2 regions of the Nitrincola nitratireducens genome follow, and region 2 is predicted to be linked to the other one. Evidence: predicted binding sites of a transcription regulator. Region 2 holds the regulator's gene; the other holds the start of a gene.
The links. The regulator sigma-54, encoded in region 2, starts transcription at its own class of promoters, with help from an activator protein. The targets are predictions, from matches to a motif close to TGGCACNNNNNTTGCTNT.
Positions count from the first base shown of each region.

Region 1 (16,171 bases), on a different contig from region 2:
TCATCCAGCATCATGATGTAGTTGGAAAGATGACCATCTGGGCGATCCAACCGGTGCATTCTCATCAAAAATGTGAGTGCTTCGTCAGGGGCATGAACGGTCACTTCTTTCTCAAAGCATCCCCCTTCCTCTAATTGAATCTGTATATCAGGCCAGCAACACTGTCCCAATAAAACATCCAAGACACCATCCAATGTTTGTGTGACCAATGATGCATCGCAGGACTGCATGAGCATCGAAAACGCTTGGTTGCGTTGTTTGGCGCGAAGATGTGAGTCAAACACGGCAATGGCTGTGTGGGTAATATTAAACACTGCTTCCGATAAACGAGCCGTTTGATTAAATGCATGACGTAAAACAGCATAGTGAACCGCTTTTCGAAGTGCACGGGGTTCCTCACCTTTCACGAGGTAATCCTGAGCACCCGCCTGCAAAGCATCTTGGATCAGTTTGTTATGTAATACACTCGTCAAGATTACCACAGGAATATCAGCACAGTGACGGCGTAGCGTTCTTAAGGTTTCGATACCCTGGCTGTCTGGCAGCATCAAATCCAGTAATACAACATCAAATTCGTCCTCCTGTTGAGACAGCTGCTCAATGGCTTCTTTTAACGAGGTCACGATTTCAAGATGGAAGGTTTGACCATCCGTGATTCGAAATGCATAACGAATCAGCTCAATATCACCAGGTTCATCCTCCACGAGCAAAACTCGACAAGATTTCTCTGACTGTAAAATGGAAGTATCATTCATAAAGCTCTCGTATCGCTCTTTGGCAGTGTAAAGATCAAACGGCACCCTTGATTAATACCCTCTGATTCTGCATGGATCGATCCACCGCAACGTTCAATAATTTTTTTGCAAATAGACAGACCTATACCCGTTCCTTCATATGCACTGCGCGGATTTAAGCGTTGAAACACTAAAAAAATTCGGTCAAGCTGATTCTGCTCCAGTCCAATCCCTTGATCTTCAACTATAAATTTATAGCTGTTTTCTACCTCCTCTGCATAGAGGACAATAGTCGGTAATTGAGATGGCTGTCTAAACTTAATGGCATTACTGATAAGATTTTGAAAAAGACGCACCCCTTCATTATGAGGCAGGTAAACCCTTGGCCATTCCCCTTCCAGAGAAATAGACGCCTGAGATTTAACAATATCCGGATGCAAATACACCAAAGCCTCCTGTACGAGTGCTAGGCTATCCTGCTCTATAATCGGCTCGCCATCATGGCCAATCCGTGAGTATTCAAGCAGTGCCATCAGCATTTCATCCATTCGCTGACCTGCTTCGAGCACATAACTCATTTGCTCTTTTGCCTCTTGATTCTCAGCAATTGAGGGATGCGCACTCAGTATGCGACTAAAACTCACAATCATTCGTAAGGGTTGGCGCAAGTCATGAGAGGCAATGTAAGCAAACTGCTCCAATTCATCATTCGAACGTTTCAACGCATCAGAGTAATGGGTTAAATAATGCAACTCCTGCTGCTTTAAATCTAATTCCAAACGTCGTCGCCGTTCGATTAACCAACCACACAGTGCAAGTATGAGCGTGGCGCTAGCAAGAAAAAAACTAAATTTAAAGCGTTCATTTTTAACAAATGCCTGATAGTCCAACATTAACGGCTCTAAGTCACTTGTTACAACAACTAAAAGAGGCCAGTTTTTTAAGTGCTGATAATGTATTTGGCGTAAACGTCCATCCACAGGCGCCATACCGCGATAACTATAATCATCAGGCGGGGCTCCCTGCCATTGATGTAAGGTTTCAATGACTGTGCCGGGCTCAATGGCACCAAAAGGAACCCGATAAATTACCTCGCCATCAAACTTCAAAAGTGCCGTTGTTAACCCTAAACCTGCAGAAATACCTCCTAAATCATCTGCTAATCGTTCAATATCTAAAGCCGCCATCAGAACGCCAGAAAAGGTATCTTGATGACGTAATGGACGGGCAACTGCAATAAAAAGCCTAGAGTCTTTAACCCGCGAGTGCTTGGGTGAAGAGAGGTACGGAACATCATCTAAAGAGTTCTGAAAATGTTGAAAATAGGCTCGATCTGATAAATGTGGCCTTTCTTCATCTCGAGACCAAGTATCAACGTCACCTTCAGCATTGATCAATAGATAATCCAGTAGTTCTGTATTCACCTCCTTTTTAGCAAGCATGATTTTTTGAAGAGTGATAATGTCTTCAGGGGATTCAAACCATAGGTCCCTTAAAAATAACAACGAACGATCAACTTCAGACAGCTTGGCCTCAACCAACTCTTTCTGAGTCAATGCCAAGGCACGAACATTTGCCTCACTTTGCATCAATGCACGATTCAAGTAACCACGGGTCGTTTCAAAATAAAAGTAACTCAACACCGTTAATAAAAAGACCCAAAGGACCATTAATGAGATGCGGGTTAATGTCATATCGGGCATCCAGCCTGATAACCCAGTTACCAAGCGCTTCATCTCAGCCCCCTCATATTGAAATCAGTCATCCAATTGATAGCCTTTCGCTTGTATTCGAAACAATTCGGCATAACGGCCATTCAGCGCTAACAAAGAGTCATGATTACCTCGCTCAACAATACAGCCCTGTCGCATGAGGATAATGTGATCTGCACTGCGGACACTGGAAAAGCGATGCGAAATTAGAATCACCATTCGCCTCTCCGTATGGCGCCGAAAGTGTTCAAAAATCTGTGCTTCGGCTTCTGCATCCATCGCGGCGGTCGGCTCATCTAAAACAAGAATATCGGCTTTAGAGCGCATAAAAGCACGCCCCAGTGCAATTTTTTGCCACTGTCCACCAGACAGCTCTTGCCCTCCTTGAAACCATCGACCTAATTGAGTGTGGTACTGTTGGCTTAAATCGTCAATAAATTCACTGGCCAAGCCCAAACGTGCGGCTTCTTTCCAACGCGTTTCATCATCAAAGGCTGACACATCGCCCGCACCTAGATTTTCACCCACTAAGAGCTGATAGCGCACGAAGTCTTGGAAGATGACACCAACACGCTCACGCAGCACGTGCGGTGCCCAGTCGTTAAGATCATTGCCATCCAGCAAAATGCGCCCACTGGAGGGTGTATACAAACGAGTCAGCAATTTAATCAGGGTCGTTTTTCCCGAACCATTTTCGCCCACCAAGGCCAAGGATTGTCCCGGCGGCAAATGAAAACTCACATTATCTAAGGCAGGTTTTGTCGCCCCGGGGTAAGTAAAACAGACGTTCTCAAAGACAATTCCCTGCGTCGGGTCTTGTCCTTGGGTTAACACCCCTGCTTCCTTTTCCACAGGCTGCTCTAAATACTCGTAGAGATTCGAAAGATATAAGTTGTCCTCGTACATGCCACTAATCGCAGTTAGATTGGTACTGATCGCGCTTTGTCCTTGTTTGAACACCAGCAAAAACATGGTCATCTGTCCAAGCGTAATCATGCCTTGTATGGTGTCGACTACTATCCATACATATGCACCATAAAACGCCAAGGTCCCTAACAGCCCTAGTACAAATCCCCAGAGATCGCGCCGAATGATCAGGCGCTTTTCTGCACCAAACAGCGTGTTGAAAATCTCACGGTATTTATCCAAAAAACGAGGGCCTAAGCCAAAGAGCTTTACTTCTTTAATGCTATCTTCTCTGGCCAATAACGTTTCCAAATAAAGCTGTTTGCGCAACTCTGGGGAGCGCCATCGCGACAGCTGGAAAGCATCGCCCGAAAATTTAGCTTCGGAAATAAACACTGGCAATGCCGCTACAAATAGAATCAGCAATACCCAAGGCGAAAACTGAATGAGCAGAATCGAAAAACTCAAAAGCGCGAGTGAGTTTTGAATCAGGCTGAAGGTTTTGTTTACCAAGGCTAAAGGACGTGTCGAAGCCTCGCGGCGTGCACGCGTCAGCTTGTCATAGAACTCAGAGTCTTCGAACTGCTCTAATGACAGCGTTTGCGCCTTTTCTAGAATCATGACGTTCACTCGCTGCCCCATGAGTGCGCGTAATATGGATTGTTGTGCCGAGAGTCCTCGCTGTGCAGCCGCCAACATCATCAACACTAAGGCTTCTAGCAATACCCACTGAATCACGGGCTTATAGTCAACGGCCAGTCCTTGCGCATTCAGCGCAACGGAACTTACCACTTCATCAACAATCAATTGACCTAAGTAGGCAGCAACCGCCGGCAAAACACCAGCGACCAGCGTTAAGAGTGTCAACCCCACCGTCAGGGGCTTCGATGTACTCCACACCAACTCTAACGCTCGACGACTGTACTTAAAGACTGAAAAGAAGTTTTTCAGTGTGTTTTGGATAGGAGACACTGGTCGGGACACTTGAGCGCGCAATTCACGTTCCTTAACACAACTTAACATATGAGTATGTTATGATTTTACAAGATTTAAGCCGTTATTGCTTATCCACAAGGAGACAATTATGAATACACCCGTCAAAGTCTGGGATTGGAGTATCCGTGTTTTTCATTGGTGTTTACCCCTTTTGCTATTTTTACTTTGGTTCTCCGCCACTCAGAGCCAAAGCTTTGATGCCTTAGAACATCATATGCTCCTCGCGCAAATACTCATGGGGTTGCTCGTGTATCGGGTTATTTGGGGATTTATCGGAACGCCTGCCGCTCGTTTCAGTCGTTTTTTGGTCGGCCCAAAAACCCTAGTTGAATACACTCAGTCCATCCTAACCCGCAAGCCTTTACACTATGTTGGCCATAACCCGCTGGGTGGCTTGATGGTCATCGTCTTACTGGGTGCGGTTGGTTTTCAGCTACTTACAGGCTTGTATACCAGTGACGACATTCTATACTCGGGTCCCCTTTACAGCAGTGCCAGCCGAGATACAACGCGCTGGATGTCCAGTTGGCATCATCAGTTTTTTGATTACATCCTGATCTTAGTGGGTCTTCACCTGCTGGCCATTCTGATACACAAACTGATGGGAGAGGGGCTGGTAAAAGCCATGTTTACGGGCAATAAGCCATCAGAAGGTGCTCAGGATTTAGCAAAACTAGAACCCACGTTGGTATCCTTTCCGTGGATACGCTTTGTCATTGCTGTTTTTTTAGCCCTAGCGAGCGTGGCTTACATCTTCTATTTTTAAGGCACTCTGCTCTTTGCGTTGCATTGGATGCAGCAAAGAGTAGATAACGGGTACCAGCAACAGTCCCACCAGGGTTGAAAAACTTAAACCAAATACGATGGCCACCGCCAGTGGCCTCAACATTTCTGAGCCTTCACCTATACCAATTGCCAACGGCAGCATCCCCGCAACAGTGGTTAAGGTCGTCATCAAAATAGGCCTTAACCGAAGTTTTGCGGCTGCAATAATCGCCTCATCTCGCAACATGCCTCGGTCACGTTGCAATTCAATATACTCAACCAGGACGATTGCATTATTAACCACAATCCCCGCCAACATAATCATACCTAGCCAAACGGGCATCGACAGCGGCATGTCGAGCAAGACCAAACCACCCGCAACACCTATGGCTGAAAAAGGCACACTCAGAATAATAATCACGGGGTTACGCAACGACTCGTACTGCACAGCCATCACCACAAACACTAAAAACAACGCCAGGCCTAATAAAATGCCCGTTAAGGCTTGTCCCTCTTGTAAGGCTTGACCGGCTCCTCCATCAAATCGAGAGTAGCCTTCGGGCATCTGCATATCCGCTAAACGCTGATCGATCTCCTGCATCACATTCGCTAAGGAGTAACCGTTCATTAAGGAGGCGCTGACGTCCACCACTCGCATTTGACTGTCACGACGAATATTACCGGGCGCTTGCACAACCGAGACACTCACCAAGTCCGATAGATAGACAGGATCAGCATTGCGACCATTGACGAACAGCATGACAGATTCAATATCTTGTATGTCTCGAGTCAAATCTGCTGAAAAACGAATACGGATATCGTAACTACGCCCTTGCTCAACATAGTCATTTACCACACGTCCTTCCAATGCCATCAGCAGTGCGCTATTGATGTCCACTACATCAATTCCAAGTGCCGCTGCTCGTTCTCTATCCACTCTAAAATCCAGCTCTTGGGTTTCTTCTTCCGCCGAAAACGCCAAGTTTTGTAGACCCGGAACCCCTGTTAACCGCTGCAGCGTTTCACGGGCTAAGCGATTAAGCTGTTCAAGATCATCGCCCTGAATGCGAATACTGATGTCATCATCGCCACTGCTGGTACGAATACCTCGCACCCCCTGAGGCCTCAGTCTGGCCTGAATACCCGCTAACTGCAGTTCAGCAATCGCGCGGTTGGTTCGATTAATCCACTCTTGTGAACTGAGTTCCCGATCCGATAAGGGCACGAGCTGAATGGTCATTGAGCTTGATTGGCCGCTTCACGAGTGGAGCGGCCCCATACTCCGCCACCCGATACAACAAACAAACGCTCGACTAATGGGTCTTGCTGGATAAGATGCTCAATCAGCAAAACGCGCTGATCCATCTCTTCCAACGTAATATCCGGGTCGGCAATCAATCGCGCTTGTATCTGACCATCATCCATTGCGGGAAGAAAAATTTCGGCACCCTTCAAAAAAACGGGCGCTGCGTATGCTAAACCTGCCACGAAAACAATGGGGACCATCCAGCGCACCTTGAGCACCTTAGCAATAAACGCCGAATACGCCACTTGCAAACGGTAGATGCCAGCATCCACAATTTTTCTAAACCTCGAGGTTTTATGGGTAATCACACGTGCAGATAAGGCTGGAACAAGCGTCAACGCAATCACCATCGACGCCACAACTGCCGCCGAAATGGTGATGATCAGCTCACGGAACAAAAGCCCCACTAAGCCACCGACAAATAAGAAAGGTAAAATAGCGGCTAAATTTGTCGAAGTTGACGCTAAAATTGCAGAATTAACCTCTGCCGCTGCATTCGCCGCATCCTCATGACTACCCTCACCTTCACGTTGATGCCGATAAATATTTTCCAGCATTACAATGGTGTTATCCACCAACATTCCTACGCCGAGGGCCAATCCACCTAACGTCATGATATTCAAGGTCAGGCCACTTGCACCCATCAATACAAAGGTCACCATTACAGCAATAGGAATGGCGCTACCAATGATTAGTGTCCGGCGAATATTGCCCAAAAAGAAATACACCACAGACATCGCTAAAAGTGCACCGCTGACCACCGCAATCACAGAGTTATTGAGCGCTTGTTTAACAAAATACGATTGATCAGACAGGGGTTGGATAAAGATATCGGCCGGTATTAAATCCTGATCCTTTAACCACTGCATTCGCGCGTTGACATTATCAGCGACAGTGATGGTGTTGGCATCAGGCTGACTCTGAATTGATAACTGAACACTGGGAATACCATCGGCTCGAACGCGTATACCTTCATCTTTATGTGTATCTAGGATTTGAGCTATTTCATCCAGATACACCACGCTGCCGTCAGCGAGACGGATCGTCAGTTGTGCCAGCTCAGCCACTGACTCAAAGCGCCCACTAATGCGACCCGCAATGTCTTGACTGCCCCCCCGTAAGCGTCCTGCGGCATCTTGACGATGGTTACGGTTCAGCGCATCAATGACATCCTCAACATCTAAGCCCAAACTGGCAAGACGTTTGGGATCTGGCAAAATCCGAATTTCTCGCTCAAGCCCACCACCGACCTCCGCCGATGCCACTCCTGGTAGGTTAATAAACCACTTTGAAAACACATCGTCCGTCCAACTACGCAACTCAATCGAGTCCTTCAGTGCCGAACTGATGGCAAATTGCATCACCGGTATCTGCGACGGGTCGCGCTTAAAGATGGTGGGTTGTTCGACACTGCTGGGTAAAAAGCGGCGGGCTCGGTCTAAGCGAGTACTGGCATCTCGCAGCGCGATATCAATATCCTTGCCATAGGGAAAAATCAGGTCAACACTTGAGCGCCCAAGCTCGGTTGACGATTGAATACTCACCATATCCTCTGTAACGGCAAGCTGCTCTTCTAAGAAGCGCGTCACCTGATCTTCCATCACCAGTGCTGGCACGCCCGGATCAGTCACTGTCACCCGTATTTCAGGGTAAATCAAACGTGGGAGTAAATCGATAGAGAGTCGACCTAATGAAAAAAGACCGAGTATTACCACCGCCAACGCCAGCATAGTCACCCCGACAGGGTGCTCAATTGACCAGCCCGCAAGACCCGCACCATGACGTAGGTTAGCTTTTGACATCAGCCCGCTCCATTTCGCAAGGCTAAAGGGGTTACAGGTGTAACCCGACGACCATCAGTGAGCCCCATAAAACCACGAATGACAATGGACTCGCCATTGGACAGGCCCGCAATGACTTCCACTTGATCAGCAATACGCTGTCCTAGTTGAATGGACCGTTTTTCGACCTCATTATTTGGGTTCACCACATAGACATAGTTCTCACCCTCCACTCGAATCGCTGAAAATGGAACCATCAAACGCTCAGCGATGGCACTGGTCAAGCGTACTCGAACCAACTGGCCGGATCGAGCCGATGACGGTAAACCGGATGCCGTAATCTCTAACTGGCCACGACGTGTTATCGGATCAATATCGGGATAGATGCGGCTAATGTACGCTGGAAAGCGCGATGAGCCTGCCGTATCCAACTGTAACTCAACTGCATCACCGACCGATAACAACACCAATTCCTGCTCCGACACTCTCAGATCCACTCGTAATACTGAGGGATCTGACAGGCTCATCAGGTGTGTATTTTTGGCAACAAATGCACCAGGCTCCACCAAACGCTGCGTCACAACGCCAGCAAACGGCGCTGTCATTTTTGCAAAAGCCATACGAACATCCAACAATTCACGTTCAGCTCGCAAAACCGCTAAATCTGTTTCACGTCGTTGCAACTCTTCTGCCGAGATCAAATTTCGTCCTGCCAAGGAGCGAGCGCGTTGCAAATCACTGTCGGCACGACTGAGTTCAGCCATCACTCGACGACGCTGGGCACTCAGCTGCGTATCATCAAGCTCGGCTAGCACCGCTCCGGCCTCAACGCGATCACCCGGATGATAGGGCAAATGCAGAAGCTGCCCTTCCTCACGCGTGAATAAATCGAACGTCTGCTGTGCTCTTAAATTTCCTGTACGTACACGATCCGCGCCCACCATTACAGGTGTCACTTCAAACAACTCAACTAGATGAGGACGTGGCGTTGGCACAGAGGCAGGGGTTGCTGCCGTTTGGGCCTCACACCCAATTAGAGCAAACATTAAGAGCAGTGTTAGCATGCACCATCGATAGCGCCAAGGAGAATGCATTGAATACCTATTCATACCATTAAAAACACACAAATACTTACGAAAATAAACATGAACGCGATCATAGAGTTCGAGCTCTGGATTCGCCACCGCTCTCAGCCACGTTTCACAGCCTTATCTTTGTCACTCTGATTAATGACATCAAAATACCATAGAAGTGCGTCACTATTACGTCTATTCAATGCTCTTTTACAAAAATAAAAAAGGCCGCATCCCTGTCAATCAGGATGCGGCCTTGTTGTCAGTCTCGGTGAATTAGTGCCCTAATACCTGACTTAAGAAGAGTTTAGTACGCTCAGACTGTGGATTATTAAAGAAAGACTCAGGGTCGTTCTCTTCAATAATTTGACCAGCATCCATAAAGATGACGCGATCTGCCACTTTCTTGGCAAAGCCCATTTCATGCGTCACGCAAAGCATTGTCATCCCTTCACCCGCCAACTCAACCATAACGTCCAGTACTTCTTTGATCATTTCAGGATCCAACGCCGAGGTTGGCTCATCAAAGAGCATGACACGTGGGTTCATACACAAACTACGAGCGATGGCCACACGTTGCTGCTGTCCACCCGATAACTGCCCTGGAAACTTATTGGCCTGATCCGGAATCTTCACACGCTCAAGAAATTTCATTGCAATTTTTTCGGCTTCTTTCTGTGGCATTTTTTTCACCCAGATTGGAGCCAACGTACAGTTTTGCAACACGGTCAGATGTGGGAATAAATTAAAGTGCTGAAACACCATCCCCACTTCTTTACGAATTTGTCCGATGTTCTTCAAGTCATTGTTTAAAATAACGCCATCAACAATGATGTCCCCTTCTTGGTGTTCTTCAAGATGGTTAATGCAACGAATCATCGTCGACTTTCCCGATCCCGACGGACCGCAGATAACGATTTTTTCGCCCATTTTGACATCCAAATTGATGTCTTTAAGCACATGGAACTCACCGTACCACTTGTTGACGTTTTTCAGAGTAATGATGTTGCCAGTTTCTTGTGTCATAAACCAAAACCCCTGTTAGCGCTTATGGCCGGTATTAAGTTTGTTTTCTAAATAAATACTGTAGCGCGACATACTGAAACAGAAGATCCAGAACATAAAGGCCACAAATAAATACCCCTCGGCGGGATAGCCCAGCCAAGCAGGGTCTGCCAAGGCTTGACGCACCATCCCCAAGATATCCAACAGACCAATAATCACGATCAAGCTGGTATCTTTAAACAAGGAAATCAAGGTGTTCACGATTCCTGGAATCATGATCTTCATTGCCTGAGGCAGTACAACCAAAAACATTTTTTGCCAGTAACTCAGCCCCAACGCATCGGCACCTTCAAATTGCCCTTTGCTAAGCGCCTGTAAGCCACCCCTCACCACTTCGGCCATATAAGCCGACTGGAACATGACAATACCGATCAAGGCTCTCATCAATTTATCAGCATCTGTTCCACCGACAAAAAACAAGGGCAACATAACGGAGGCCATGAAAAGAATCGTGATCAGCGGAACACCGCGCCAGAACTCAATAAAGATGACACAGACCATGCGTATCACAGGCATTTCGCTTCGGCGCCCTAACGCCAGCACCACACCAATAGGAATAGCGACCACTATACCAATCAAGGCCAGCACAAGCGTCAACATCAACCCGCCCCAACGATGCGTCGGGATGACCTCAAGACCGAAGCCGCCATATAGAAGCACGTAAGCCAGTACCGGATACACGGTCAATGCCAAAATGGCCCCTAGCTTCTTGAACGGAATGCGCGGGATTGAAAGCCAAATCAAGAATCCAATCAACAGAATGAACGCCAAATTGGGCCGCCAATAGCTATCCTCCGGATAGAAGCCGTACATAAACAGGTTAAAACGTACACTGATGAAAACCCAGCAGGCTCCACCACTGGTACAATCGGCTCTGGACGAGCCAACCCAGTCAGCATTCACAAACGCCCAACTCAAAAATGGCACCAAAACAGACCAGAGCACATAAGCAGTCAGCAAGGTGATCACAGTATTTGGGATACTTGAGAATAGATTTTTTCTTGCCCAGCCAATCGCACCAATTTCGGTTATGGGTGCAGGACGGGCAGGTTTGGGTACAAATTCAGACATATCTATCGCTCCACCAACGCCACACGACGGTTAAACCAGTTCATAAAGGCTGATACCAGCAGACTGATGGTTAAATACACCAACATTGTCATACTGATGATTTCGATGGCTTGCCCTGTCTGATTGAGTGTTGTTCCTGCAAATACAGACACCAAATCGGGATACCCTATCGCGGTTGCCAAAGATGAGTTCTTTGTTAGGTTCAAGTATTGGCTCGTCATTGGAGGAATCATGACGCGCATAGCTTGCGGCAGAATGACTAATTTCATTCTATGCCCTTCGTTAAGACCTAGCGCTCGACAGGCTTCTGTTTGTCCATGAGAGACGGACTCAATGCCTGAACGAACGATCTCACCGATATAGGTACTGGTATAGATGGTTAACGCAAACCACAAAGCAATCAGCTCAGGAAGGATTGTGATCCCACCTCGGAAGTTAAGCCCTCTTAACTCAGGGTAATCCAACATAATTGGACGTCCAGTGATAAAAAAGCCAATCACAGCCGTACCTAACAAGATGGCAATGGATGTCCAAAACACAGGGAACTGCTGACCCGTATCGCGCATTCTACGTTTTGCCCAAATAGCGAGGGCGACTACCGCCACCACAGCGGCCACTAACAGTGCGATATAAAAGGAAAACCCAGCATCAGGAACCGGTTTGGGTACAAACACACCCCGTATGTTGATAAAGATACTTTCCCCAAACGATAAACTATCTCGTGGCCTTGGTAGAGTTTGTAACACCACGTAATACCAAAAGAAGATCTGTAACAACAGCGGTATATTTCGTAGAATTTCCACGTAGACCATGGAGATTTTTCGCAGCAGCCAGTTCGGTGATATCCGGCTGATACCAACCACCACTCCCAAAAAGGTTGCAGCAATAACCCCCAAGAAAGAGACAAGCAAGGTGTTTAATAAGCCGACAAAGAAAGTACGACCAAACGTAAAGGTTTCGTTATATTCAATAAGTGTTTGTGAAATACCAAACCCAGCGGGTTGACTTAAAAAACCAAACCCTGTGGATATGCCTCGTTGATTTAAGTTTGTCATGACGTTACCTACGATCGTCATCACAAAATAAAGCAATAGGCCCAGAATTAACGCTTGAAAGAAAAGACTTCTCGCCGTTGGATTGTAAAACAGACGAGAAAGCCCATTACGGTTATTTGGATTCATGATGTAATCAGCCCCATAAACGGCTAGGAAAGCCCAGCAAAATCGAAGCGACCAGCACAAGCAAGGGATCTCCTTGCTCGGCTGATCATTAGGCTAATAACCGATTAACGGACAGGAGGCGCGTATTGCAGACCACCATCGGACCACAGCGCGTTCAAACCACGAGAAATGTTCAGCGGTGAACCCGTACCAACGGTACGCTCAAACACTTCACCGTAGTTACCCACTTGTTTAGTAATGTTGAATGCCCAGTCGTTGCTGACACCCAACAATTCACCCATATTGCCATTTACACCCAAGAAACGCTGGATTCCAGGGTCATTAGAGGACTTCATTTCCTCTGCATTGGCTGTTGTAATACCCATTTCTTCAGCATTGATCATGGCGTAAAGAGACCATTTCACAACGTTGAACCAAGCATCATCGCCTTGACGAACAACAGGCCCTAAAGGTTCTTTAGAAATAACTTCTGGCAGAACAACGGCTGAATCTGGATCAGAAAGTTGGATTCTTAACGCGTAAAGCTGAGATTGGTCAGAGGTTAATACGTCACAACGACCCGCTTCAAAACCACCAACGGTTTGATCAGATGTATCGTAAAGAACAGGCTCGTAGCTCATGCCGTTAACACGGAAGTAATCCGCTAGGTTAAGCTCGGTTGTCGTACCGGATTGGATACAAACAGACGCTCCATCCAATTCTTTGGCGGTGTCTACGCCTAAATCTTTGCTAACCAGGAAGCCTTGACCATCGTAGTAATTCACACCGGTAAAATTCAGACCCAGTGACGTATCGCGTGTCAGTGTCCAAGTTGTGTTACGGGATAAAATATCGATCTCGCCTGATTGCAGTGCGGTAAAGCGCTCGGTTGCTGTGAGTGATACAAAGTTAACTTTTTCGGCATCACCAAAAACAGCTGCCGCAACTGCACGGCATACATCAGCATCGATGCCTTGCCAACGACCAGAACTGTCGGTTGCCGAGAAGCCAGGAAGACCATCACTGACACCACACTGCACTGCGCCTCTGTTTTTAACCGTTTCCAATGTGTTCGCATGAGCTCCAGCAGTTGCCATAATCGCGACTGTAGCGCCTACAAGTGTTGCAATCTTCTTCATGTAAAATCTCCCATGAACATTATTTATTGTTTTACGCAACATTAAGATGTCACGCATAAACGCCCGAGAGATAATGCAATCCGCATGCCAAAGAAGTGTAACTACTTCAGAAGGAGGAATCTTCGAGCGTTCATGCCGCTTCTATTTATTAAAAGGCTTTAGCTTGATAGAAAATAGCGCAAAAAATGGAAGATGAACAGCAGAATTTTAGTAAAAAGCGCAGTTTGGTGCATTATTTTTTAATAATGGTCTAAAAACCTAGTTCGCTATCTAAGGATTGAAACTAAAAATAGACTTCAAACATAAAATGCAGATCTCTTATAACCAAGGCATAAATTAACCTTTGTTAATTAAGAAATTAGTTATAGGGGAAGGGGTGTAAGTAAAAAATTTTAAAACAAAAAAAGAGGGCTAGTACAGCCCTCTTCAGCGGTAAGATGCTTAACGAACCGTCACGTCTAGCAAGCCAGCCTCATAACGATCCGCCATATTTTCAAGTGAAATCGGCGTAATTTTGCTCGCATGACCCGCCGTACCAAAGGCTTCATAACGTGCGATACATACATCTCTCATCGCCGTCATTGTTTCTTTTAGGTACTTACGCGGATCAAACTCTGATGGATGCTGCGCTAGGAAGCGGCGTACAGCGCCCGTTGAAGCCAAACGCAAGTCGGTATCAATATTCACTTTGCGCACACCGTGCTTAATCCCTTGTACGATTTCCTCTACAGGCACACCATAGGTTTCTGGAATTTCACCACCGAATTCGTTGATGATCGCCAGCCAGTCTTGTGGTACAGAGGACGAACCGTGCATCACGAGATGGGTGTCTGGAATACGCGCATGAATCGCTTTGATTCGCTCAATGGCCAGGGTATCGCCTGTGGGTGGACGGCTAAACTTGTACGCACCATGCTGGTGCCAATAGCAATTGCCAACGCGTCAACACCGGTTTTCTTAACAAAGTCCGCAGCCTCTTCTGGGTCTGTCAGCATTTGATCGTGAGACAGGATGCCTTCGGCTCCAATGCCATCTTCTTCGCCAGCCTGCCCTGTTTCAAGGGATCCTAAACAGCCCAGTTCCCCCTCAACAGAAACACCGCAAGCGTGCGCCATTTCAACGGTGCGACGCGTCACGTCAACGTTGTACTCATAGGTTGTCGGTGTTTTGCCATCTGGGCCTAACGAGCCGTCCATCATCACAGAGGAAAAACCCATCGCGATTGAACGCTGGCAAACCGCTGGACTGGTGCCATGATCTTGGTGCATGCACACAGGAATTTGCGGAAACTCTTCAATGGCAGCCAGAATCATATGACGCAGGAAGTTTGAACCTGCATACTTACGTGCCCCAGCAGATGCTTGCACGATAACAGGTGAGTTGGTTTTTGCGGCCGCTTCCATAATTGCACGCATTTGTTCTAGGTTATTTACGTTAAACGCAGGTATGCCATAACCGTATTCTGCTGCATGATCCAGCAGCTGTCGCATAGAAATAAGAGCCATCAGAAATCCTCAACTGACTAAATTTAAAATAATTTTATTCTGCTGCACGCTGCTCAAGCATGGCGACAGCGGGCAATACCTTACCCTCTACAAATTCAAGAAATGCACCACCGCCTGTTGAAATATAAGACACTTGTGCTGCAATTTCATATTTATCGACGGCGGCCAAGGTGTCACCCCCACCCGCAATCGAGAAGGCATCGCTTTCCGCTATGGCTAAGGAAACCGTCTTTGTGCCTTCACCAAACTGGTCAAACTCAAACACACCAACGGGGCCGTTCCAAATAATCGTCCCAGCCGATTTCAGTAACGCAGCGAGATTCTGAGCTGATTGAGGACCTATATCCAAAATCATCTCATCTTCTGCGACCTCGTCCACTAGCTTAATAACAGCGTCTGCCGTCTCAGAAAACTCTTTGGCCACAACCACGTCGACAGGCAACGGAATGTTCACTTTGGCCATCAAGGCTTGAGCGGCTGGAATCAAATCATGCTCGCACAGTGATTTTCCAACAGGCTTACCTGCTGCGGCTAAGAAGGTATTCGCTATCCCACCGCCTACAATTAACTGATCGCACTGATCGGATAAGGAGTTCAGTACTTCAAGCTTTGTGGACACCTTCGACCCACCGACGATCGCCATCATCGGACGCACAGGATTCGCCAACGCCTTTTCAAGCGCATCCAGCTCATTGGCTAAGAGAGGTCCAGCACAGGCAATCGGCGCAAACTTAGCAACACCGTGCGTTGATGCCTGAGCACGATGGGCCGTACCAAAGGCATCCATAACAAAGACGTCACATAAGTCCGCCATGGCTTTAGCAAGTGCGTCATTATCCTTTTTTTCACCCGCATTGAAGCGAACGTTTTCCAGTAATACCAAGTCCCCTTCCGCCACTTCAAATGGCGTGTTAATCCAATTACGAATCAGGGGAACTGGACGCTTTAACACCCCAGA
Region 1 is NZ_AONB01000002.1:102,645-118,815, reverse strand. Features, by position in the region: gene D791_RS18760 (diguanylate cyclase) at 1-755, opposite strand, end outside; gene D791_RS03020 (sensor histidine kinase) at 752-2,470, opposite strand; gene D791_RS03015 (ABC transporter ATP-binding protein) at 2,492-4,348, opposite strand; gene D791_RS03010 (cytochrome b/b6 domain-containing protein) at 4,437-5,114, shown strand; gene D791_RS21335 (efflux RND transporter permease subunit) at 5,082-6,353, opposite strand; gene D791_RS21330 (efflux RND transporter permease subunit) at 6,350-8,221, opposite strand; gene D791_RS03000 (efflux RND transporter periplasmic adaptor subunit) at 8,221-9,294, opposite strand; gene D791_RS02995 (amino acid ABC transporter ATP-binding protein) at 9,550-10,299, opposite strand; gene D791_RS02990 (amino acid ABC transporter permease) at 10,315-11,409, opposite strand; gene D791_RS02985 (amino acid ABC transporter permease) at 11,412-12,590, opposite strand; gene D791_RS02980 (amino acid ABC transporter substrate-binding protein) at 12,695-13,708, opposite strand; partial or broken gene fba (class II fructose-bisphosphate aldolase) at 14,150-15,213, opposite strand; gene D791_RS02970 (phosphoglycerate kinase) at 15,248-16,171, opposite strand, start outside.
Region 1: the regulator sigma-54 is predicted to act here: its motif matches at 13,781-13,798, upstream of D791_RS02980 (amino acid ABC transporter substrate-binding protein).

Region 2 (16,171 bases):
AAATCGTCAGCTACGCGATCTCTTAAATGCCACCGAGCGGCTTGAAGCCGATGTGATGGCGGCTGAGTTGATTGGCGTCAATCCCGACCCATTTCTGCATGAAATTATTTTGAACCGAGGTTTTGAAGACGGTTTGTATATTGGACAGCCCGTCATAGATGCAGGTGGAATCATGGGGCAAGTCTTGTCCTTGGCACATTACACCAGTCGAGTCATGTTGATCACGGATGCACGCACCGCTGTGCCTGTTGAGGTCGTTCGCAACGGTTTCAGAAGTATAGCCTTAGGTAAGGGGGCATTAGGTGAGCTCGAACTCAGTCATGTGCCCGATACGGCCGATATTCAGGAGGGCGACATGCTGGTGACGTCCGGTTTGGGTGGTCGTTTCCCGCGCGGCTATCCTGTTGCCGTCGTGAGTGAAGTCATACGCGATCCTGGACGTCCCTTTACGCTTGTTAAAGCCACCCCAGCAGCACGCTTGGATCGAAGTCGACAATTGCTGCTCGTGGATTATCGGAATTCAGGACCTGAAAATCGTATTACGCGAGAACGTCAAACTCCAGTTGAGTCCGTGACCACTGAAGAGCCTGTGGAGTCCGTCGATGAGTGAACAGTCTCAAGGAGGCTCGCTGATCATCTTTGCAACTTTTTTAGTGGGATTAGTGCTTAGCCAAATTCCATTGCCGGGCATCATGATATGGGCAAGACCTGAATGGGTGGCCTTGGTTTTAATTTACTGGGTGATGGTGTTACCGCACAGGGTAGGGTTGGGGAGCGCATTCATGATGGGTGTTCTGCTTGATCTTATTCGAGGCAGTGTGATGGGGCTAAATGCTTTGTCATTGTTGATCATTACCTATTTGGTCTTGCTTTTGTACAAGCGTATTCGTATGTTTCCTTTATGGCAGCAATCGATGATGATCATGGTGTTAGTGGGTATTAATCAATTGTTGTTTTTCTGGATGCAGGGCATTACCGGAACTTCTGCAACAGGGCTGATTTTTTTATTGCCATCATTGATCAGCGCCATTCTCTGGCCATGGGTTTATGTCATTTTACACGGTGTACGACGCACCTTCAGAATAGAGTAACCTTTATGACGACAGCAACTGTGATCTTAGCCTCAGCTTCTCCTAGACGAACACAGTTACTTGCTCAGTTAGGGGTACCTCACGAAGTCATCAGTGCAGATATTTGTGAAGACCCTGAGTCTGATGAGCACCCCTTGCTGTATACGCAACGTCTTGCAATGACCAAAGCGGAGCAGGTGTTTAATGCGGTTTCTGGTCGATTGCCCGTATTAGGGGCCGACACCACAGTGACCTTGAATGGGACTATACTGGGTAAACCCGCTAATGAAGAAGAGGCTGTGCAAATGCTGCTTGCCTTGTCAGGACAAACACACGAGGTGATCACGTCAATTGCATTGGTGCACCCCGAAGGGCGTGAAGTGTGTTCCGTTGTGACCGAGGTTGAGTTTGCTGAATTAAGTTATGACACTTGCCAAGCCTATTGGCGAACAGGAGAGCCAGCTGATAAGGCGGGAGCTTATGGTATACAAGGGCTTGGTGGTGTGTTTGTACGCCAACTCAGAGGCAGTTATTCTGCTGTTGTTGGATTGCCCTTATTCGAAACGGCTGCTTTGCTAAAACGTTATCATCTCCATACATGGCAGACAGCACTCTGATGGAGGCCTTAAATGGCTGAAGAAATACTCATCAACTTTACGCCCATGGAAACACGTGTGGCGGTCATTGAAAATGGCATGCCACAAGAAATTTATGTGGAGCGTGCCAGTCGTCGTGGAATTGTTGGCAATATTTACAAAGGCAAAGTAGTGCGTGTCTTACCAGGAATGCAGGCAGCTTTTGTGGATATTGGGCTTGAGCGAGCGGCGTTTATCCCTGTAGATGAGGTGATTGATGCTGCTAGTGGAACCCCGGGAGTTCGCCACAATATTTCAATTGCCGATGTTATAAAAGAAGGGGACACTCTGTTAGTTCAGGTGACCAAAGATCCAATCGGTACGAAGGGTGCGCGTTTAACCACACATTTATCCATCCCTTCGCGTTATTTGGTGTTGATGCCTGGTAATCCTCATATCGGCATATCACAGCGTATCGATGACGCTGAGGAACGTGAGCGTTTGCGCCAAATAATGGAGGACCTATCCAGTGTTGAAAACCCCGATTATAAAGGCGGGGACAGTGGCTTTATTCTGCGCACGGTTGCGGAAGGGGTCAGTGAAACCGAGTTGCGTTCGGATTTAAATTTTTTGCTGAGGCTCTGGTCGCGTCTGAATGAGAAAATAGCAAAGCTGCCGGCTCCGTCCGTTGTCTATGAAGATTTACCATTGCATATGCGTGCATTGCGCGATATGGCTCATAGCGGTGTTGAGCGTATACGCATTGATTCGCGGGAAACCTATCAGCGATCCGTTGAGTTCGCACAATCGCTTGTACCTGAAATCGTCGAAAAGCTCGAATACTACCCAGGTGAACGTCCACTCTTTGACATGTTTAGTGTAGAGGAAGAGATGGAGCGTGCCCTAGGGCGGCGAATTGAGTTGAAGTCGGGGGGGTATTTGATTTTCGATCAAACAGAAGCGATGACGACAGTTGATATTAATACGGGTGCATTTGTTGGTCATCGTAATTTAGAAGAAACCATTTTTAAAACGAACTTAGAAGCGGCAACCGCGATAGGTCGTCAGTTACGCCTGCGCAATTTAGGTGGAATCATTATTATTGATTTCATTGATATGACCGATGTTGATCATCAACGTCAAGTGCAACGGACCTTAGACCGTGTGCTCGAAAAAGACCATGCCAAGTGTAAAGTAACCGGAGTTTCTGAATTGGGTTTGGTTGAGATGACTCGCAAGCGAACTCGCGAAAGTTTAGAGCAGGTTTTATGTGAACCCTGTCCTATGTGCCAAGGTCGAGGAACGGTCAAGACCCCTGAAACAGTCAGTTATGAAATATTTAGGGAGATTCTACGTCAGCATCGGGCGTACGATACCGACAGCTATTTGGTGCTTGCGGCAACGTCTGTGGTTCATTATTTGATGGATGAGGCATCGGATCATGTTGCCGAACTTGAATCCTTTATCGGTAAAACGATTCGTTTTCAGGTGGAGCCTTTGTACGGCCCAGAACTCTTTGACGTTGTTTTACGCTAACACATGCGCATGAAAAACCTTGTTCGCATCAGTGCTCGTATCCTGTTATGGCTAATTTTCACACTGTGTTTATTGACCTTGTTGGCGCGTTTGGCGTTAACTCTGGTAGCGAACAACGAAGCACTTGTTTTGACACATGCGTCACCTTATCTAAGGGGAGAAGTTCACAGCGGTGATCTTGAGGTATCGGTTTGGCGTCGCCATCCCCAGCTATCCTTATCTCAGTTGGACTGGATGGCCACAGATGAAACTGCCCACTTACAACGTTTAAACGTTGATTCGATTTCCGCCGAAATCGATCTTTTAAGCAGTTTGTGGCACCGAAGCCTTGTATTTAAAACGCTTGTCTTGCAGGGGGCCTCGGTTGATTTCACGATTACAGATCGTGACTCGGACGATGTCAGTCATGACGAAGCAACGTCTGCTTCTACACCTCGTTTCTTAGCGGGCTTGATTCATTCCTCACTGGCAATTGAAAACCTAGCGTTGAATGTGAAGCATGAGAATGAACAGCGTCAGATTGATGTGTTGCATTTGAGTGCGGGGCCTAGTGAAAAAGGCTTGGCGATGCAGGGGCGTTTGCGTTTGCCTCGCTTGATTTCAGATGACTCCATCGTTGAGTTTGGCATACATCTTCCGAATGTGGGTGAACTAGCAACACTGGCAAGTGAGTTTCAACTCTATGTCAATGTTGAGGATTTAGAGCTTGAGCGTGTTGGATTTTTATTGCCTGCACTGGATATCAAGGATTTGCCAGCAAGGCTCTCAACACAGGTATGGTTGTCAATTGAGTCGGGGCAGCTGATTGATGCTCAAGGGTCTTTAAGTGTCTCGGATTGGCAACCGCATTTTTTGGCCGAGCCATTGCAGGCCACCGCCTATTTTCAAGGCACTGTTGCCGAGAATGAAGCACGTATTCAGCTGATGTCAGCTGATCTCCAGCTTCCTGATGCTGCTTTACGTTTAGAGCAGCTCAAGATGAATTTTGCCCTGGATTCGGATGCAAATTGGGCATTGCGTCTTCTACAACTCGATGCATTAGACTTGGGAGAGCTTAATAAGCTGATCTCATTTGCGCGTGAGCTGCCAGAGGACGTAGGTCCTTTGCTAAGCGATCTATCTCCGGCTGGGCAGTTACGCCAATTACAACTTTATTTCGCTGATCTCGCGGACTGGAAGAGCTTTATATTTAGCGCTGAGCTTGATCAGGTTTCTGTGTCGGCATGGGATGAAGCGCCAGAAGCACGTGGGGTGGTTGGGCGTTTGGAAGCCTCTTGGCAAGTAGGGCGAGTTGTTCTAGAGAGCGGCGAGTTCTATTTGAACTTTCCACAACTGTTTGATCAGGGCTGGTCTTACACCCATGCGTCGGGTGAGATCGATTGGTCCTGGAACGATGACGCGATGAAAATCGGTAGCAATGTGTTGGCGCTTAAGAACGATCAGGTGGATGCTAAGGGGCGGTTTAGTTTGTACCGTCCTTTTGACAAGGCGGAGCAGGTAGAGCTGAGCTTGATGATCGGTATGGCTAACTCACAGGCCCTTCAGGCTGAGTTTTACACGCCACCTGTTATTGGTCATGAGTTGCATGCGTGGTTAATGGGGGCGATTAAAGGGGGGGCTGTTAATCGTGCTGGCTTAGTGATTCATGCAGGACTGAGATCCGAGGCGCCCTCTTTGCCGTTGAGTGTTCAGTTGTTTTTTGATGTTGATGATGCTCGTTTTGCCTTTTTGCCTGAGTGGCCAGCCATCGAAGACGCAAAGTTCTTTTTGCATCTGCGTGATACTGAGCTGCGTGTCGATATCGCACAGGGGCGGTTAATGGATACCAAGGTCAACAATGCTTGGGTTTACATGCCTCCTGACGCGCAGCGCTTGTATGTGGGTGCACCACTTGAAGGGGATTTGTCTGATATCACTCAGTTACTAAAGGGGCCTTTAGGGCTTGCGCACGAAGTAGCTGACTGGCATTTTTCAGGCCAAGCGAGCACTGCATTGCAGTTGGTGGTTCCTCTAAATGATCAAGACTCAGTCAAGGTGGATTTCAAAGGGACTTTACATTCGGCAGCCGTGGCCTCAGACGCGCTTGAGTTGTTGTTAGAGAAAATCACAGGCGAACTTTCTTACTCCACCGACACAGGATTTAGCGCGCCAAGGTTAAGTGGTCAGTTTTGGGGACAGCCTTTTCAAGCCTCGGTCGAAACCAACACTAATAAAACATTGATCGATCTTGCAAGTCGGGTGGAGATGCCACAGCTTACTCGTTGGATGGCGATGGATACACTTAATGATAGCCTGTCGGGGCAAACGGACTATCGGGCCTCCGTTGTCTTGTGCGGTGATACAGATTGCCCAAAGGTATCCTTCGAATCCAATCTTGAAGGGGTTTCTATCCAAGGACCTAAGGGGCTGCATAAATCAGCCGCCGATGTGCGTCCTTTGCGTGTCGAAATACAGCCTGAAAACACGCAGTTCCGTGTGGATTATCATGATCAGTTTGCGGCACTCTACAATTACGGCACTTCACCTCGTGGAATGCTTCGAATTGGCAGTGGAGAGGTTAACCTACCCGAATTGCCGGGGTTGGAAATTGAAGGGCGACTTTCCTACCTGGATGCAGACATTCTAGATGAGTGGTCGAGTTGGATAGCGTTTCACATACCTAAAGTGTCACATGTGTCGAGTAGAGAAGAGGGTGTATCCAGCTTTCCAGTAACTCGTCTTTCCATTCGTGTTGCCGAGGCAGTGATGGCAGGGCAGACGTTTAGTAATATCCAAGTGGCGATGCGTCGTTTACTAACAGAGCCTTCGCTGCATTTTCAGTTAAGCAGTGATCAAGCGACGGGGGTGCTAACTCAGGATAATGCCAATCAACCTTGGAGTTTATCCTTGAATGAGCTTGCTTTGACGTTTAAACCGCAGCGCAAAACAGAGGCTAGCCTAGGGAGCGTCGAACCGCTTTTAACCCAGTCACTCTTGCAGCGTATGCCGATTTTAAACGTGGATATTGAGCGACTTGAGCTCAATGAAAAAAATATTGGGCATTGGCGCTTTGAGTTGATGCCAGCATCGGATCATCTAAAAGTGCATCAGATTGATGCCAGTTTAATGCAAATGAGTTTAACTGGGCAGTTAGACTGGTTTGTGGACCCAGCTCAAAATAGTCGTTTGCAGCTAAGGCTTATGGGGTCAGAGTTGCAAAATATTCTGAAGTCTTGGAGTGATGAGTCGGCCATTGAGGCAAAGAGTATTGATGCCATAGCGGATTTCACGTGGTTGGGAGGAGCAGAAGCATTCAAACTGTCTGCTCTAGACGGCCGTTTTGCCTTCTCGGCAGAACAGGGGCGTATTGTGGAGTCGGGTATGGGGGCTAACTTCCTAAGAGTGTTTGGCATACTCAATTTGAATACACTGTCTAGACGCTTGAAACTTGATTTTAGTGACCTGCTTAAAAAAGGATTGGTGTTTGATACGATGGCCGCCGCCTATTCTCTGAAGCAGGGACTCGCCAGTACAATGGACCCTCTAAAGCTGACGGGGCCGTCAGCGACCATGACGATTAGCGGTTCGTTAAACTTTCACAACGATCAATTTGATAAGATGATTGAAGTAAATATCCCCTTGGGCAGTAATCTGACGCTAGGCGCGGTGTTGCTGGGAGCGCCTCAAGTGGCCGGTGCCATTTTTTTGGTTGATCGTATAATGGGAGATCAAATCGAAAAAATGACTCGGATACGTTACCGTCTAACGGGAACCTTAGATGATCCCGTTATTCAGCTTGTGGGGCAGGCATCTTCAACATCTGATGAATAGGCTTAAGCGTTGTCTTGAGCTTCAGCCGTTTCACGAATAAATTTGAACAGTTTGCGATAGTTGGCCGGAGCGGCTCCCATTGCTTGTTCCTTGAGCGTATTCCGAATAAGTTGTCTTAACTTTTGTATGTCGGCTTCAGGAAACTCACGGATATAGTCTGTTAGGCTTTTATCCGTATCCGTCAGCAAGCGATCACGCCAAACTTCCAAAGCATGGAACTTTTGATTGTGTTCATTGCGAGACGTGTCAAACTGATTGAGGGCTATTTTAATTGCATCGGCATCCGCTTTGCGCATCAACTTGCCAATGTATTGGAAGTGACGACGTAAAGCACCATTTGCACTGATTTTTCGTGTTTCTTCAATTGCCTTGCGGAGTATATCGTCCATTGGAACTAGTGCCTGTTGATCTGGACGTAGTTCAGTGATGCGTTTGCCCAATTCTTGAAGAGCTTCCATTTGGCGTTTGACTTCAGAACGGCTGATCTCTTCACTCTCTGTGCCTTCTTGTAAAGATATCAGTCTGTCTGTTTTACTCATGAGGAAAATTACCTTGAAGGATTAATGGTGTGTTATTCGGGTTCGTCAAAGCGATTCTGAATTAACAATTCTAATGCAAGGTGCGCGTCCTGCGCATCGTCTCCATCTATGTGGAGTATTAGCTCGGTGCCTTTACTTGCCGCCAGCATCATAACGGACATGATGCTCTTACAATCGACCACGCGACCTGCTTTTTCAACTTGGATTTGACTATTAAATTCGTTTGCTTTAGCCGAGAGTTTTGCCGCTGCACGTGCATGTAGGCCAAGTTTATTTACTATCGTAACAGGTGCTTTTATCATAGAAACATTCCGATCATTCGCGCCAGAGATCAAAGGAGTTAACTCAACTCCCGGTGGCGTACACTTACATTATCCATAAGCTGATTAAAATGGCTAGCCAATCGTTCAGCAATAAAGACAGATCGATGTTGCCCCCCCGTGCAACCTATACCGACAGTTAAGTAGCTGCGGTTATCCTGCTTAATTTTGGGTAGCCATCGCTCCAGAAAATATACAATATCATGGATCATATCGATAGCATCAGGAGACTGCTCAAGAAATTGGATAACTTGCGGGTCATTACCTGTGTATTGGCGTAGCTCAGGTACCCAGTAAGGATTGGGTAGGGAGCGCACATCAAATGTGAAGTCTAGATCTAAGGGCAGTCCGTGTTTAAAGCCAAAGGATTCAAACTGTAAGGATAATGTTTGTTCTTTGCGATTGGCAACCCGCAGTTTAATACTGTCCCTCAGTTCGTAGAGGCTGAGTCGGGTTGTATCGATACGAATGTCCGCTAAGGTTGCAATAGGTTCGAGTAAACGCTGCTCCTGATAAAGCGCTTCTTGTAAACCAGCGTGTGAGTTGGTTAGGGGATGTTTACGACGGGTAGCGCTAAAACGCTTCAGTAAGGTCGTTTCGGATGCATCTAAGTAAATGATCTCATAGACAAGATCGTCCATCCCGGCAAGTGTGTTGAGCACTGTGGGAACTTGTGAAAGATTGCTGATCAAATTACGTGCATCAATGCTGACGGAAAGCTTATCGGGGCGATCCGGTGCAATGAGCATTTGTTGAATGAGCTCGGGCAGCAAAAGTGCTGGAAGGTTATCAATGCAATAGAAACCAATGTCTTCCAGTGCTTGAAGTGCTGTACTTTTTCCGGAGCCCGAACGCCCACTCAGAATGACTAACTTCACTCAGTCGACTCCCCAAGTGACTGAATAACATTCTGAAAGAGGGTTTGTTTGTCTTCACTGCTTCTCAGCAATTCACGCACGTTGGATTGGCTGAACAATTCCGCTAAAGTTGCCAAGGTTTGTAAGTGTTCGCTGGCAGCATCTTCCGGAACCAGTAAGCAGCAAATAATATCAACGGGTCGGTTATCGATGGCGTCGAAATCGACAGCTGATTGGAGGGTCATGAGCAGTGCTAAGGCCTCTGTGCAACCTGCCAAGCGACAGTGTGGAATAGCCACACCGTCGCCGATGCCAGTGCTACCGAGACGCTCTCTGTTTAAAAGACCGCTGAAGATGTCTTCAGCATCTAATCCGCTTGCTTGCTCAGCTAGGGTTTGGCTGGCAAGTTCAAGAACCCTTTTTTTGCTGATGGCGTCAATATGACAAAGGGTTCTTGATTCGGTCAGTAGCTCGGAAATAGGCATGATAATTACTAAATCGTCTTTATTTATGGGATTTCATTTTTTCTTTATGCTTAATAACTTGTCGGTCAAGTTTATCGACCAAAGCATCAATCGCCGCATACATATCTTCATTTTCGGACTGCGCAAACACTTCACCACCGGCGAGGTGCATTGTAGCTTCCGCTTTCTGGCGTTGTTTTTCAATACTCAGTGTGACTTGAACATTGGTAATGTTATCAAAATGACGTTCAAGACGCTCAAATTTAGTGTGAACGTAGTCATTTAGGGATTCAGTCAATTCTACATGGTGGCCAGTAATATTGATCTGCATGGGTTGTCTCCTTGGTAAGGGTACGAAATGGCTCGTACCTATCTATTATAATTAAAGCAGACGCTTACGCTCATTAGAAGGTGGAATACCTAAAGCTTCACGATATTTTGCTACGGTTCGACGGGCAACATTGATACCTTGCTCCATTAAGAGTTGTGCAATTTTATTATCGCTTAAAGGCTTGGCGGTATTCTCACTTGTAACAAGCTTTTTAATCAGAGCTCGGATAGCTGTTGAAGATGCGCCTTCTCCATCAGCCGTGTTCACCTGGCTTGAGAAAAAATATTTCAATTCAAAAATACCTCGAGGAGTATGAATGAATTTTTGAGTGGTGACACGTGAAATGGTGGATTCATGCATAGAGACGGCCTCAGCAATATCATGAAGGACCATCGGTTTCATGCCCTCTTCACCCATTTCTAAGAAGTCTTTTTGGCGCTCGACGATTTCTGTTGCGACTTTTAATAAGGTCTCGTTTCGACTCATTAGGCTCTTTAGAAACCAGCGAGCTTCTTGTAGGTGGTTTTTCAAATAGGTGTTGTCAGCACTGTTGTCGGCTCGTCGAATTAAATCGGCATATTGTGTATTAATCTGAAGCTTCGGTGATGTCTCTGGGCTTAGCGAGACAATCCATTGATCTTGGACTTTGCGAACGACAACATCAGGTATGACATATTCAGATTGACTGGAAGCAATGCTGGCACCGGGCTTTGGATTGAGTGACTGAATGATCTCGATGACCGACGACAAGTCTTCTTCGTTCAAGCGCAGCTTGCGCATTAGCGCTTTGTAGTCATGATTCCCTAAGAGTTGGAGATGTTCATTCGCTAACTTTAAAGCCGTTTCTCTCCAAGGCAGAGTGTCTGGTAATTGTTTAATCTGAATGCTTAAACACTCGCTCAAATCACGTGCCGCAACGCCAGGGGGGTCAAATTGTTGAACCCTGTGTAACACGGCGATGACTTCATCAAGGTCAATATCACTGAAGATATCGGGGAATTGAGCAACGAATTGCTCCATGAGTTCATCAACACTAACCTGCAGATATCCATCAGGGTCAATGGCCTCAATTATCGCTTCAGCAATCAGGCGATCCGCATCGGACATAGGTGTTAAATTTAACTGCCAATTTAAATGATCAAGCAGCGTGTCTTCACGAGAGTCGTTTTCATTGTCGGCCCATTCGCTGTCAGAACTGCTCCCTGAACTTTGATGCTGAAAGGTATCTTCCCAGCTGCTGTCTGTGGGGAGGTCTTCAGGTATTTGATCGTTCCAATCGTGCTCAGCTTCCGCTTCATGCTCAACCACCTCTTCACGGTCATTTGAGGAGGGTTCTGTGCTCAGCTCTCGTTGGTTGTCCGAACTTAAATGGACTGGGATATCCGTATCCGTATCATCTTCGCTGATTTCAAGCAGCGGATTGCTTTCCAGCGCTTGTTGTATCTCTTGTTGTAGGTCCAACGTCGATAATTGCAATAAGCGAATAGCCTGCTGCAATTGCGGCGTCATGGTGAGGTGCTGGCCGATTTTTAAATGTAAGGCTTGCTTCATATGCCAGATATATCACTCAGTTGAAGGATACGGATTAATGTTTAGAGCCTGAACTGCTCGCCAAGATAGGCTTGTCGAACCTGTTCATTTGCCATTATGTCAGATGGGTGGCCTTCTGCAAGGATATGACCTTCCGAAACAATGTATGCTCGTTCACATATATCAAGTGTTTCACGGACATTGTGGTCCGTGATTAACACGCCGATATTTTTAGATTGTAGATGCTTGATCGTTTGCTTTATATCGCTAACCGATATTGGATCAACACCCGCAAAGGGTTCATCAAGCAAAATAAACGCAGGTTCGGTTGCCAACGCTCGCGCGATTTCAACACGTCGACGCTCTCCACCAGATAGGGACATGCCTAAACTGTCACGTATATGCGTAATACTAAACTCTTCTAGCAAGCTTTCAAGCATTGCCTTGCGCTGAGATGAGTTAAGATCTTTTCGCGTTTGTAAAACAGCCAAGATGTTTTCAGCAACCGATAGTTTCCTGAATACGGAGGCTTCTTGTGGCAAGTAGCCCAAGCCAAGGCGTGCGCGCCCGTGCATCGGTAAACGGGTAATATCTTTTTCATCAATTAAAATAGCGCCTTGATCTGCGTTGATCAAACCAACAATCATATAAAAGCAGGTTGTTTTTCCAGCACCGTTAGGGCCAAGGAGTCCTACAATTTCACCTTGCTTAAGATGTAAGGACACATCGCGCACGACCTGTCGACGTTTATACGACTTAGCTAAATGTTGTGCTTCAAGCGTGATCATATCAATTGTTGGACCTAGGTTGAATGATCATTTCGACGCGTTGACCACCAGGTTGCTCGCTACCGAATGCATCTACAATCGATTTATCCATGTTGTAAACAATACGCTGTCCTGTAAAGCGGTCATTGGCTTGTTGAACTTGAGCATTGCCCGTGATGGTAATGAGTTGTGTGGGGATACGATAGTCCATTTGATTGCCATAGGCGCGTGTTACAGGTTGGCTTGCTACAGATTGCTGTTGAAACTCCGCTGGATTGCCAGAGGATACGATCCGAGCAATGCTTCCTTGGTTGTCACGATGAAGTTCGACACGACTGCCTTTGAGGATCATGCTGCCTTGTTTGATTTCAACATTGCCCGAATAGACAGAAACACCTGTAGCCTCATTTAAACTGGCCTGATCAGCGCTAACATGAATAGGCTGGTTTCGATCTTCAGGAAGTGCAAAGGCTAAGCTGCTCAGAACCACCATTCCCAACAGGCCTATCAGTTTACTCACTTTTTGCATAGTATCCTCGTACCTCAGAAAGCAATTCGATCCGTTGTTCACCCAGCCAGGCTTGCATGCCAATGGCTGATAGCTGACTGAATGCCTGTACAACCATGACAGGGTCTGCGGTTTCAGCGTACTGTGACGAAGGAAATAACGTCATTGTTTCTGTTCTTAGCTCTCTAGGTGCATCAAAAGATGAATTATCAATAACACGGACGTTCCCTGCAAGCTCAATCTTGCTTTCGTCATCCGTCATCGTGCCTTTGTCGGCTTTAATGTGCGTTTCTTTATCACCTGTTCCGATGAGTATTACCTTGGGTTGCGTCACCTGAGTGATCGATGGACCCGGTAAATGCTCGATAAGCGGTGATGAAAGTTGATGGACAAGTTCACCTGATTGACTATAGCGTTTAAGGTGGCCGTCTAAAATGAAAAAATCGACTCTGTCTTCATTTGGTTCACTGACCTCAAGGACTGGTCGGTTAATACCCATCCAGCCCCAGTATAAAACAGGAATCAGGGTTAATAAAATAACGACGGCAAGTGCGAAATGGCGAGTCCAACGCATTAGCGAAACTCATCAATCAGTGCGTTGAGTTTTCCTTGTGCAGATAAAATCACCTCACAGAATTCACGAGCGGCACCTTCTCCGCCTTTGCGGCTTGTGCACCAATCCGCTTCGGCACGAACAAGAGGGTGTCCATTCGGGACGGATGCACCAAAGGCGACGGTAATAATGGCCGCTAAGTCGGGTAGATCGTCACCAATATAAGCCGTAGTTGCGGCGCTATGATGGTGTTGCTTCCATAGCTCTTCGAGCGCAACGAGTTTGTCTTCACGGCCTTGCATTAGGTAATGGATGCCGAGTGCTTTGGCTCGTTGTTCGACCTGTGGTGAGCTTCGGCCCGTGATGATGGCGGTTTCAATACCTGCCTTGTGCAGCAGTTTGATGCCTAAGCCATCCAGTGTATGAAAGGATTTGATCTCTTGTCCGTCAGGCAAAAAATTTAATTGGCCATTCGTTAAAATACCATCCACGTCAAAAACAACCAGTTTTACAGGTCTTAGACGTTCGGTCAGTTGTGCTGAAAGAGAGTTACCCATTAAATGACTCCTGCTTTAAGTAGGTCATGCATGTTTAAGGCGCCCGTGACTTTTCCTTCTTTATCAGTAACGAGTAGGGCGTTTATTTTTCGTTCTTGCATGATTTGGAGTGCTTCTGCTGCAAGAGATCCGGCTTGTATTGTTGTGCATCCATGCGTCATAACTTCAGAAATTGGTGTGGTTTTTAAATTGGTTTCTAAATCAAGTGTTCGACGTAAGTCACCGTCTGTGTATATGCCTTGCAACTGCCCAGCATCGTTAATGATCGCAGTCATCCCAAGTCGTTTGCGTGTCATGACCAAGAGTGATTCATGAATGGGCGTGTTGAGTGATACTAAGGGGATATCGTCACCTGAGTGCATAATGTCATCAACTTTGAGGAGTAAGCGTCGACCTAAGCTGCCCCCTGGATGAGAAAAGGCAAAGTCTTCGGCGCTAAATCCCCGAGCTTCGAGCAAAGCGATCGCTAATGCATCACCAAGAACGAGTTGTGCTGTAGTGCTCGATGTTGGCGCTAGATTGAGGGGGCATGCTTCGCGCGTGACGGGGATATGGAGATTGACGTCAGCGAAGCGAGAGAGGGTAGAGTTGGGGTTGGCCGTGATGCTAATTAATGGAACATGCATACGCTTGATTAGCGGTAAAATCGTAATCACTTCATTGGTTTCACCTGAGTTGGACAGGGCAAGAACGACATCTTGCGGGGTGAACATGCCCAAATCACCGTGGCTCGCCTCGGCTGGGTGCACAAAGAATGAAGGTGTACCTGTACTAGCCAGCGTTGCTGCAATTTTGTTGCCGATATGTCCAGATTTTCCCATTCCTGTCACGATGATACGGCCTTTGCATGTCATCATGATTGAACAAGCATCGTTTAAACTGGAGTCTAGATGCTCTAGCAAAGCGCTTAATGTCTCTCGCTCTATCTCAATGGTGCGCTTTGCTGTTTTCAGATAATCAATAGCCATTATTTTGCCATTAGTTTAAAGGTGAATACTGTAATAGGTCATAGTTTAACTCAGCTTAGATTGCTAAGCATCTGTTGAAGCGGATATCTTGCATTTCATCAGGAGAGAATACGTAAACGACCGTGATTCTGATAGAGTCATTTTAAGTCGACTTAGGTAGTGTTATAGTAGATCTTTTTGTGATTTTGCATGTCAAATACACGTTCGTTTTTAAGATAGGGCACTAACGGGATGGAAGCAGTGAGTCCGACGACAGGAAGTGCTTCAAGCATGCTTGAGGATGTCATCGTTGAAATTAAAGATTTGACCTTTTCCAGGGGTGATCGGCCTATTTTCAAAGGCGTCGATATCAAAATACCCCGGGGAAAAGTGACGGCCATAATGGGACCTTCGGGGACGGGTAAAACCACCTTGTTGAAACTCATTGGCGGACAATTGCGCCCAGACAGCGGTGATATCGTTGTTGAAGGCAGCAGTGTGCCCTCTCTAGGGCGCAGAGATTTATTTGTTATTCGCGAAAAAATGGGGATGTTGTTTCAGAGCGGCGCGCTTTTTACGGACATGAACGTCTTTGATAACGTGGCGTTTCCGATCCGAGTTCACACACAACTGCCTGAAGAAATGATACGGGATATCGTATTAATGAAGCTTCAGGCGGTTGGGCTTAGAGGAGCGTATGCCTTGATGCCCAGTGAGTTGTCAGGAGGAATGGCAAGGCGTGTTGCGTTAGCGCGAGCAATATCATTGGATCCTAACATCGTTATGTACGATGAGCCTTTTACCGGCCAAGATCCAATTGCGATGGGGGTGTTGGTGAACTTAATTCGACGCCTCAACCAAGCCTTGGGCCATACAAGCATCATCGTATCTCATGATATTCAAGAAACGCTGTCGATTGCAGATTATCTGTATCTAATTGCGGATGGTAAGGTCATTGCGCATGGGACGCCAGAGCAACTTAAAACCATTGAATCAGAACAGGTGCGTCAGTTTGTGGAAGGCTTGCCAGACGGTCCAGTGCCTTTTCACTATCCAGCCCCTGATTTCGTAGAGCAGTTAATGCATAAGGGAGTAAGTCGTTGATTGATTTTATGCAAAAACTCGGTCATCGGACCTTGTCTAAATTGGCTGCTTTCGGCCGATCAGGGCAAATCTTGTTTCAGTCAGTGGTGGCTAAGCCAGCACCAGTGATGATGTTTCCATTGTTGATTAAGCAAATCTACTTTGTCGGGGTGTTGTCTCTTATCATTATTGTCGTCTCTGGACTGTTTATCGGAATGGTTTTGGGGCTTCAGGGGTATACTATCCTGGTTGATTATGGCTCTGAACAGGCTGTTGGGCAGATGGTTGCGTTGAGTCTCGTTCGTGAGTTGGCGCCAGTGGTCACCGCATTGCTTTTTGCCGGTCGAGCAGGGTCCGCTTTGACGGCCGAAATTGGGTTGATGAAAGCGACGGAGCAATTGGCAAGCTTAGAGATGATTGGCGTTGATCCGTTGAGACGCATTATAGCGCCACGCTTATACGCTGGTTTTATTTGCATGCCTTTGCTGAGTATGATTTTTGCAGTTGTCGGTGTTTGGGGTGCGGCACTAGTGGCTGTTGACTGGCTGGGGATTTACAGTGGTTCATATTGGGCCAACATGCAACAGTCGGTTGATTTTATGAGCGATGTTGTCAATGGTCTGATCAAAGCAGTGGTCTTTGGCTTTGTGGTGACCTGGATAGCTGTATACCAAGGTTATGACTGTGTACCGACTTCCGAAGGGATTAGCCAAGCAACAACCCG
Region 2 is NZ_AONB01000001.1:49,461-65,631, forward strand. Features, by position in the region: gene mreC (rod shape-determining protein MreC) at 1-610, shown strand, start outside; gene mreD (rod shape-determining protein MreD) at 603-1,091, shown strand; gene D791_RS00240 (Maf family protein) at 1,097-1,687, shown strand; gene rng (ribonuclease G) at 1,700-3,181, shown strand; gene D791_RS00250 (YhdP family protein) at 3,191-6,991, shown strand; gene yjgA (ribosome biogenesis factor YjgA) at 6,994-7,530, opposite strand; gene D791_RS00260 (HPr family phosphocarrier protein) at 7,563-7,832, opposite strand; gene rapZ (RNase adapter RapZ) at 7,871-8,728, opposite strand; gene D791_RS00270 (PTS sugar transporter subunit IIA) at 8,725-9,192, opposite strand; gene hpf (ribosome hibernation promoting factor) at 9,212-9,502, opposite strand; gene D791_RS00280 (RNA polymerase factor sigma-54) at 9,554-11,053, opposite strand; gene lptB (LPS export ABC transporter ATP-binding protein) at 11,095-11,820, opposite strand; gene lptA (lipopolysaccharide transport periplasmic protein LptA) at 11,822-12,319, opposite strand; gene lptC (LPS export ABC transporter periplasmic protein LptC) at 12,312-12,881, opposite strand; gene D791_RS00300 (KdsC family phosphatase) at 12,881-13,417, opposite strand; gene D791_RS00305 (KpsF/GutQ family sugar-phosphate isomerase) at 13,417-14,385, opposite strand; gene D791_RS00310 (ATP-binding cassette domain-containing protein) at 14,656-15,468, shown strand; gene mlaE (lipid asymmetry maintenance ABC transporter permease subunit MlaE) at 15,477-16,171, shown strand, end outside.